2 regions of the Plantactinospora sp. KLBMP9567 genome follow, and region 1 is predicted to be linked to the other one. Evidence: riboswitches for the same ligand, from Rfam matches in the RefSeq annotation. Region 1 holds a riboswitch; the other holds the start of a gene.

Region 1 (4,468 bases):
GTACCAGGCCCGGCCGCCGTCGTACTCCTGGCACCAGGCGAACGGGTGGTCATGGCCCATCGCCCCGGCGCCGGGGGCGTAGCTGGTCTCGTCCAGCGAGGCGAGTACGTGCACGTCGCCGCGCGGGTTGTCGCGGAAGTTGTACCACTCGTCGTACCGGGACCACTGCGCCGGCAGGTCGTTCGTGGACTCGTGCGCGTGGTCCTCGACCTTGATCGTGGCCTGCTGGTTCGCCGGGTGCGACGCGAAGTACGCCCCGACCAGCTCGCCGTACCACGGCCAGTCGTACTCGGTGTCCGAGGCGGCGTGCACGCCCGCGTATCCGCCGCCGGCCTTGATGTAGCGCTCGAACGCGGCCTGCTGCTCCGCATTCAGCACGTCGCCGGTGGTGGAGAGCCAGATCACCGCCTGGTACCTGCCGAGGTTGGCGTCGGTGAACGCCGTCGAGTCCTCGGTCGCGTCGACGGTGAACCCGTGCTCCGCACCGAGCTGCTGGATGGCGGCGATGCCGGCCGGGATGGAGTCGTGCCGGAAGCCGGCCGTCTTGGAGAAGACCAGCACACTGAAGGATTCGGCCTCGGGGGCCGGTTCAACTGCCGGTGCCTTCTTGACCGGTGCCAGCGTCTGGGGGAGGACCGCCGGGGCGGCCGAGGCCGGGGTGGCGGTCAGCGCGGTCGTGCCGAGGAGCACGGCCGTGGCGGCGCCGACCAGGCCGCGACGGAGTCTGCGATGCGGTTGCGGGGGGTGCGATGCGCCGCCGGAGCGGCCGGGACTGGACACGGAGGATCTCCTTGGTCCGGTGAGGACAGGGGGATCCCGGGTCGGTACGCCGAAGACCGCCACGGGGGTGGAGGTACGCCCGGAGCTCGCCGAAGCGCCGGCCATCGAATTTTGCCTTGTGGTTGAACAAATTAGGGCCGCCTGCTGGCCGCTAGGAATAAGGCGGTGAGGTTAATTCGGGTAACGGTTGCGTAACGAGCGCGAATGATCCGGATAGGACAGACATTTCCGCCAGCCGCCAGCCGCCAGCCGCCAGCCGCCAGCCGCCAGCCGCCAGCCGCCTGGCCCGGAACGGGCGGTACGTGGTCGAGAGCTGACACTGTGCGATTTGTCACGGCCCTTTACGGATCCGTGACCAGGCGCGTACGCTCGCCGACAAGTAACCCACGGGAGCCCGGTGGACCGGGCTGAGAGGGGGGCTGTCGAGCCCCCGACCGTCGAACCTGATCCGGGTAATGCCGGCGCAGGGAGGAGCGTTGCCGTGCTACACATCGGACGACTTCACCTCATCACCGACACCCGGCCGGGGCGGGACCCGCTCGCGGTGGTCGACGCGGCCCTCTCGGTCGCCGGCCCCGAACTGGTCGTACAGGTCCGGGTCGAGGACGACATCGACGACCGGACGGCGTACGAGCTGGCCGCCGAGGTCGCCCGCCGGTGTGCCGCCGCCGGGGCGTGCTGCCTGGTCAACGACCGGCTGCACCTCGCGCTGGCGATCGGTGCGGCGGGCGGGCACGTCGGCGCCCGGGACCTGCCGGTCGACGCCGCCCGTCGGGTGCTCGGCCCGACCGCCGTGCTCGGCGCGACCGCCCGGGACCCGGCCACCGGTGCGGCGGCGGTCGCGGCCGGCGCCAGCTACCTCGGCGTCGGCCCCTGCCACGCCACCTCCACCAAGGACGGGCTGCCCGCGCCGATCGGCCCGGAGGGGATCCGCCGGGTCGCCTCCGCGGTGCCGGTACCGGTGATCGCGATCGGCGGGATCACCGCCGAGCGGATACCCGCGCTGCTGGCCGCCGGGGCGTACGGGGTGGCCGTGGTGGGGGCCGTCTCCGGCGCCGCCAACCCGGCCCAAGCCACCGTCGCCCTCCTCACCGCCCTGCACACCGATCCGCCCCCACCCGATCCGGAACGGGGAACATTGCCGGGGTGGGACCCCCGGCGCGGTTCCCCGCTCTCCGGTCGGGGTGCGGGGGCCCAGGGATGAACCCTTTTCAACCTGTACCGCGCGGCGCCCACGTACCGCGTCCGACCTTGCGGTCCGCCGGACCGCAGGGGGAGGTGGAAAAAGGTTCAACGGTAGGGGGCGGCCGGGCGGACGTGGCGGTGGTGGGCGGTGGGCCGATCGGGCTCGCCGTCGCCTGGCGCTGCGCCGCCCGGGGCATGCGGGTCAGTGTGTACGACGCCACGCCCGGCTCGGGCGCCTCCGATGTGGCGGCCGGAATGCTCGCCCCGGTCGCCGAGACCTACTTCGGCGAGCGGGTGCTGACCGGACTGCTTGTCGAGTCCGCGGCCCGCTGGCCGGGCTTCGCCGCCGAACTCGCCGAGTACACCGGGCTGGACCTGGGCTACCGGACCGAGGGGACGCTGACCGTCGCGCTCACCTCCGACGACCTGGCCGAGGCGGAACGGCTCTGGACGTACCAGCGGGAGTTGGGGCTGCCGGTGACCCCGCTGCGGCCGGCGGAGCTGCGGGACCGTGAACCGTTGCTGGCCACCCGGCTACGCGGTGGCGCGCTCGCCCCCGGCGACCACCAGGTCGACCCGCGCCGGCTGGTCGCCGCGCTGCGGGTCGCCGTCGAACGCGCCGGGGTGACCCTGCTGCCGCGGCCGGTCCGGGACCTCACGGAACTGGAGGCGGCGGCGACGGTGGTCGCGGCCGGCTGCGGCACGGCGGCGCTGACCGGCCTGCCGGTCCGGCCGGTGAAGGGGCAGATCCTGCGGCTGCGGGCGCCCGGCGGCACGACACCCGGCTTCCGGCACGTGATCCGGGGCCACGCCGACGGCCGGCACGTCTATCTGGTGCCCCGGATCGACGGCGAGGTGGTGGTCGGGGCCACCGTCGAGGAGCGCGCCGACCTCGACGTCACCGCCGGAGCGGTACTCGACCTGCTCCGGGCCGCCACCGACGTGATCCCGGAACTGACCGAGTACGAGCTGGTCGAGGCGCGCTCCGGGCTGCGCCCCGGTACGCCGGACAACGCACCACTGCTCGGCCCGGTGCCGGACCGGCCCGAAGTGCTGGTCGCGGCCGGGCACTTCCGGCACGGCATCGTGCTCACCCCGCTCACCGCCGACCTGATCGCCGATCTGCTCGCCACCGGAGTGCCGGATCCGGCGCTCGCGCCGCTGTCGCCGGCCCGGTTCGGCACTCCGGCGGCCGGTGGCGGCGGACCGGGGCTCGGCGGGACGCCGGGACCGGACGACGGAACGACCAGGTAGGGAGGACGCGGTGGAGCTGACCGTGAACGGGGTCGAACAGCGGCTGCCCGGCGAGTTGACCGTGGCGGACCTGGTGGAGCAGATCACCAGCGCACACCGGGGCGTGGCGGTCGCGGTGAACGGCGAGGTGGTGCCGCGCGGCGGCTGGCCGGCCCGGCTGCTCCGGGACGGCGACCGGGTCGAGGTGCTGACCGCGGCCCAGGGCGGGTGACCGGAATGTCGTCCGTACTTCCCGATCCCGAACCACTTCCCGATCCCGAACCCGGGTTCGTGCTCGCGGGTGAGAAGTTCCACTCCCGGCTGATCCTCGGCACCGGCGGGGCGATCAGCCCGTACGTCCTGGAGCAGACGATCCGGGCCAGCGGGAGCGAACTGGTCACCGTCTCGCTGCGCCGGATCGACAGCAGCGCCACCATGGGCGGCGGGGTGCTGGAGGTGCTCAACCGGTGCGGCGTACGGCTGCTGCCGAACACCGCTGGATGCCGTACCGCCGCCGAGGCGGTCACCGTGGCGCAGCTCGCCCGGGAGGCGTTCGAGACGTCGTGGGTCAAGCTGGAGGTGATCGGCGACGAGCGGACCCTGCTGCCCGACGCGGTCGAGCTGGCCACCGCCGCCGAGCGGCTGGTCGCCGACGGGTTCACGGTGCTGCCGTACGTCACCGACGACCCGGTGCTGGCCCGCCGGATGCAGGACCTCGGCTGTGCCGCGGTGATGCCGGCGGGTGCGCCGATCGGCTCCGGGCTGGGCATCACCAACCCGCACAACCTGCGGCTGCTGCGGCAGAACGTGGACGTACCGGTGATCCTGGACGCGGGCGTCGGCACCGCCTCGGACGCGGCCCTGGCGATGGAGCTCGGCTGCGACGCGGTGATGCTGGCCAGCGCGGTGACCCGGGCGGCCGACCCGGTACGGATGGCCACCGCCATGCGGTTCGCCGTCGAGGCCGGCCGGCTGGCCGCCGGTGCGGGACGGATCCCCCGGCGCTTCCACGCGCTGGCATCCACTCCGGACGAGGGGCGGCCCGAGCTGTGATCGGGCCGCGGGGGATCGTGCTGGTCACCGACCGGTGGCAGGCGCACCGGCCGCTCGACGAGGTGGTCCGGGCCGCGGTCGACGGCGGCGCCCGGTGGGTGTTGTTGCGGGAGCGGGACCTGCCCCGGCCGGAGCGGCTCGAACTGGCCCGGCGGCTGCGGGCGATTCTCGCCCCGGTGCAGGGCACCCTGCTGGTCGCCGGACCAGACCCGCTCGA
Region 2 (4,468 bases), on a different contig from region 1:
GTCACGTCCTGCCGGCGGCGCCGTTGCAGCACCAGCAGCTTGTACCGGGCGGTCTTGTACATCCAGGCCAGCGGCTTCTCGTAGTCCCGGATCTGCTCCCACTTGTCCCGGGCGGTGATGAACGCCTCCTGTACGGCGTCCTCGACCAGCCCCCGGTCCGCGCACTGGGCGAGCAGGAAGCGCTCGACCAGCACGAAGTTCCGCTGGCAGAACGCCTCGAAGCTCACCTCGGACTCGGCCTGACCCCGGTCCCCCAACCGGGCGGCCGACTCGGCCCGCACCACCGCGTTGTCCCCGCGCCTCATGCCGGCACTCCGCTTCGCTCGCTCATGCCGCCTCGCCCCCGTCTGTTCGACGCAGACCCCGCAGCTCCACGACCCGGTGCCCGTCGCGGTCCCGCTCGTCGATCCGTACGTCGGTGGAGCCGCCACCGGCCAGCCGGATCAGGCCCATGGTGCGGGCCCGGGTCCGCGCCGACCACTCCCGCTCCGCCTGTACCTGGCCGCGGTGCCGCAGAAAGCCCCGAACCAGCAGCCCCAACCCCCCGACCAGGCCCACCAGCACTGCCACCGAGCTCCCGGTCGACAGTCCCCCCAGAACCTCGCTCATCCTCGCCTCTCGCGGTCCGTAGTTGTCGTTCCGGGTATAACTCTCCGTCAAGGGCCTCGGTGTAGGGGGCGACCCGCCCGGACGAAGATGCCGATGATCAAAAAAGTGGCGACTAGCTGGTGCGTTTCCTCCGATCGGCCACAGTAGACGGGCCGATCGAATGATCATAGATACTGTCCAGTATGGATTACGCAAAGCGACATTCGACGGCCTGGCGGGATGTGTTCAGTCGACCGCGTCGGGGCGGGCGGCGACCGGCTCCTCGTCGTCCTCGTCGGCCTCGCCCCAGTTGCGGCGCAGGGACGGCAGCACGGCCCAGAAGGTCAGGAACCAGAGCCCGGTCAGCCCGCTGAGGACGAACGCCACCGCTCGGGGCAGCAGGAAGTCGGTGATCAGCAGCACCGAGCTGACCATCGAGACCAGCATGAAGGCCAGCCCGCCGGTCGCCATGCCGTGCGCGAAGCGGACCAGTTCCGGCTTGCGCCCCTGTCGAAAGAGCGCCCGGTGGAAGGCGACCGGCGAGATGATCAACGCGGTGGCGGCCGCCGCCGACAGCAGCGCGACGACGTAGGTGTCCTTCTGGAACGTGGTGGCTCGCGGGAAACCGCTGCTGAAGGGCAGGGTGAGCAGGAAGGCGAACAGGATCTGCACCCCGGTCTGCGCCACCCGCAGTTCCTGCAACAGGTCGGCGAAGTTGCGCTGCCAACGCTGCTTCTCCGTCTCGACGGCCACCTGGGCCACCTCCCGCTCCGGTCGAAGTTCGCAGCAGTGTGCCCGAACCGGCCGTAGGTGAAACGCAAGGAAGCCTCGACAGCGGACGCGGCGGCGGTACCGACGGCAAACCGGACGGCGCCGGAGATCTGAGGTACCCGGGGTCAGCCGCCCCGGCGGATCCGGCCGGCGTACCGGGCTTCGAGGGTGTTGTTGTGCTCGTCGCTGTCCGGAATGTTCGCCGAGAGGTAGACCGGGGCCGTCTCCCCCGCCTCGACCAGCCGACGGACCACCTCCACCACGACCTGCTGGGCGAGGAGTGCGGCGGTGATCGACGACACCGCGCCGACCGCACCGCCACCGGGCAGCGGCAGCGTCGCGTCGCCGTACGGGGCGCCGTTGTCGAGCACCACGTCGGCGAGATCACTCAACTTGCGTCCGGAGGGATGCCGGGACGCAACCCGGGCCGAGTGCTGATGCGAGGTGATCGCGATCAGCCCGTGGCCGTGCTCCTTCACCAGCGACGCGAACTCGACGACGGTGCCGTTCACCCCGGAGTTCGAGGCGATCACGAAGACGTCCCGGGGGTCGATCGGGGTCAGCTCGTAGAGCCGGCGGGCCACGGTCGGGTCCCGTTCCAGGGTGGGGCCGAGGATGTCGACCGGCTCGCCACCGCGCAACACCAGGTCGCGCAGCGCGATCCGGTTCGTCGGGACCAGTCCGCCGGCCCGGCCGGCGATCTCCATGGCCAGCGCCTCGGAGTGGCCGGTGCCGAACGCCTGCACCACGCCACCCGCCCGGAGCGCGTCGGTGACCAGGTCGGCCGCCCGGCGTACGCCGTTCCGGGCGGCGTACGCCACCCGGCCGATCGTCTCGGTGACCACGTCGAGATAGCCCTCGGGGCTGAGTGTCACGCCGGAACGTCCCTTCGAGATGTTGATCTGGGCCATCCACCCTATCCCGTGACATCGTGGGCACCACCACATCCACCGGCTCCACCGCTGTCGGCACAGCGGCTTCCGGTGTACCGTCTGCGCAACAACAGCACATCCGACAGGGGAGCGCACAGCGCTGAGAGTGCGGGTGACACACCCGCAGACCCTCGAACCTGATCTGGGTAATGCCAGCGCAGGGAGTTCGGTCGAGTCTCCAGCCGCGCCGCAGTCCGGGCCGTCCCGGGTTGCGGCGTGCGTCTTGCCTGGTTCGCCACGCGACTGGGAGGCACGCTCATGAGTCCGTCCACCACCACCAGATGGCGCACCGTCGACATCGTTGTCGCCTCGGTCATCGCGGTCGCGTTCGGGGTCATCTTCTGGGCCTGGAACCTGGTGTGGAGCGCCACCGAGGGCGCGTTCACGTTCTTCCCGCCGGCCCAGGCCGTCATCTACGGCATCTGGCTGGTGCCCGGGGTACTCGGCGGCCTGGTGATCCGCAAGCCGGGTGCGGCACTGTACTGCGAGTTCCTCGCCGCCTTCGTATCGGTGTTGCTGGGCAGCCAGTGGGGCACCGTCGCGATCCTGCAGGGGCTCGCCCAGGGCGTCGGCGCGGAGGCGGCGTTCCTCGCCGTCGGATACCGCTCGTTCCGGCTGCCGGTGGCGGTCACTTCCGGTCTGCTGGCCGGGCTCGCCGCCGCGATCTTCGACCAGATCCGCTACTACTCCGAGTACGACTTCGACTCGTTCCGGCTGCCGGTTTTCCTGTTCACCGTGCTCAGCTCGGCGGTGCTGGCCGGTGCCGGCGGCTGGGCGCTCACCCGGGCACTGGCCCAGACCGGAGCGCTGGACCGGTTCCCGGCCGGCCGCGAGCGTACCGCCGTGTGAGCGGCGCGGTGGTGCCGTCATGAGTGAGCGGAGCGAGCGAATCAGCCAGCTCAGTGCGGATGAGCCTCATGACGGCACGGAGCGCAGCGGAGTGCCGTCATGAGTGAGGTACGGCTGCGCGGCTTCGGCTGGCGGCACGCCGGCCGCCGGGCCTGGGCGGTCCGCGACCTCGACCTGCAGATCGGACACGGCGAGCGGGTACTCCTGCTCGGCGCCTCCGGTGCCGGCAAGAGCACGCTGCTGGCGGCGCTGGCCGGGCTGCTCGCCGAGGACTCCGGCGAACAGGAGGGCACCGTCGAGATCGACGGGCTCGACCCGCGCAAGGCCCGGGAGCGGGTCGGCATCGTCTTCCAGGACCCGCAGACCCAACTCGTAATGGCCCGGGCCGGCGACGACATGGCGTTCGGCCTGGAGAACCGGGGCGTTCCGGCGGAGGAGATCTGGCCCCGGGTCACCGAGGCACTGGCCCGGGTCGGCTTCCCGTACGGGCTGGACCGGTCCACCGCCGCGCTCTCCGGCGGCGAGCAGCAGCGGCTCGCCCTGGCCGGGGTACTGGCGCTGCGGCCCGGACTGCTGCTGCTCGACGAGCCGACCGCCAACCTGGATCCGGTCGGGGCGACCCTGGTCCGGGACGCGGTCCGGACGGCGGTCGACGACGACACCACACTGATCCTGGTCGAGCACCGGGTGTCGGAGGCGCTGCCGCTGGTCGACCGGGTGGTGGTACTCGAACCGGGTGCCGGGGTGCGGGCCGACGGCCGCCCGGCGGAGGTCTTCGCGGCGCACGGCCCGGCGCTGGCCGCCGCCGGGGTCTGGGTGCCGGGGCCGCCGCCGGCACCGCGCCAGGCCGCGACCGGCCCCGGCGACCTGTTGCTCACCGCCGACCGGCTCGGCCTGCCGCCCCGGCTGGCAGGCACCGACCTGCGGGTACGTGCCGGCGAGGCGCTCGCCGTGCTCGGTCCCAACGGTGCCGGCAAGTCCACCCTGGCGCTGCTGCTCGGCGGGCTGCTCCGGCCCGGCACCGGCCGGCTGTCGGCTTCCCCGGCACTGGCCGGCCGGCACGCCGGCACCGCGCCGCACCGGTGGCGGGCGCCGGTGCTGGCCGGCCGGATCGGCTCGGTCTTCCAGGACCCGGAGCATCAGTTCGTCCGCAGCACGGTCTTCGAGGAGCTGGCGCTCGGGCCGCGCCGGACCGGCCAGTCCGAGGCGGTGGTCCGGTCGGTGGTGGAGGAGCTGCTGGTCCGGCTCCGGCTGGACCGGCTGGCGGCGGCCAACCCGTACACCCTCTCCGGTGGCCAGGCACGGCGGCTGAGCGTGGCGACGGCGCT

Evidence for each region. Region 1 has a riboswitch for thiamine pyrophosphate ahead of thiE (thiamine phosphate synthase). Riboswitches for the same ligand answer to the same signal wherever they lie in the genome.
Region 2: it holds a riboswitch for thiamine pyrophosphate, as region 1 does, so the genes downstream of both, R6Y94_RS26655 (ECF transporter S component) here and thiE (thiamine phosphate synthase) in region 1, are expected to answer to the same signal.

Annotation. Positions count from the first base shown of each region.
Region 1 covers NZ_JAWQRR010000016.1:155,941-160,408, reverse strand. The annotation lists gene R6Y94_RS12195 (ThuA domain-containing protein) at 1-780, opposite strand, end outside; TPP riboswitch at 1,157-1,267, shown strand; partial or broken gene thiE (thiamine phosphate synthase) at 1,271-1,879, shown strand; gene thiO (glycine oxidase ThiO) at 2,059-3,219, shown strand; gene thiS (sulfur carrier protein ThiS) at 3,230-3,430, shown strand; gene R6Y94_RS12175 (thiazole synthase) at 3,436-4,251, shown strand; partial or broken gene R6Y94_RS12170 (thiamine phosphate synthase) at 4,248-4,468, shown strand, end outside.
Region 2 covers NZ_JAWQRR010000037.1:17,589-22,056, reverse strand. The annotation lists gene R6Y94_RS26675 (sigma-70 family RNA polymerase sigma factor) at 1-305, opposite strand, end outside; gene R6Y94_RS26670 (hypothetical protein) at 328-609, opposite strand; gene R6Y94_RS26665 (DUF6328 family protein) at 835-1,341, opposite strand; gene R6Y94_RS26660 (SIS domain-containing protein) at 1,485-2,234, opposite strand; TPP riboswitch at 2,366-2,473, shown strand; gene R6Y94_RS26655 (ECF transporter S component) at 2,550-3,140, shown strand; gene R6Y94_RS26650 (ABC transporter ATP-binding protein) at 3,240-4,468, shown strand, end outside.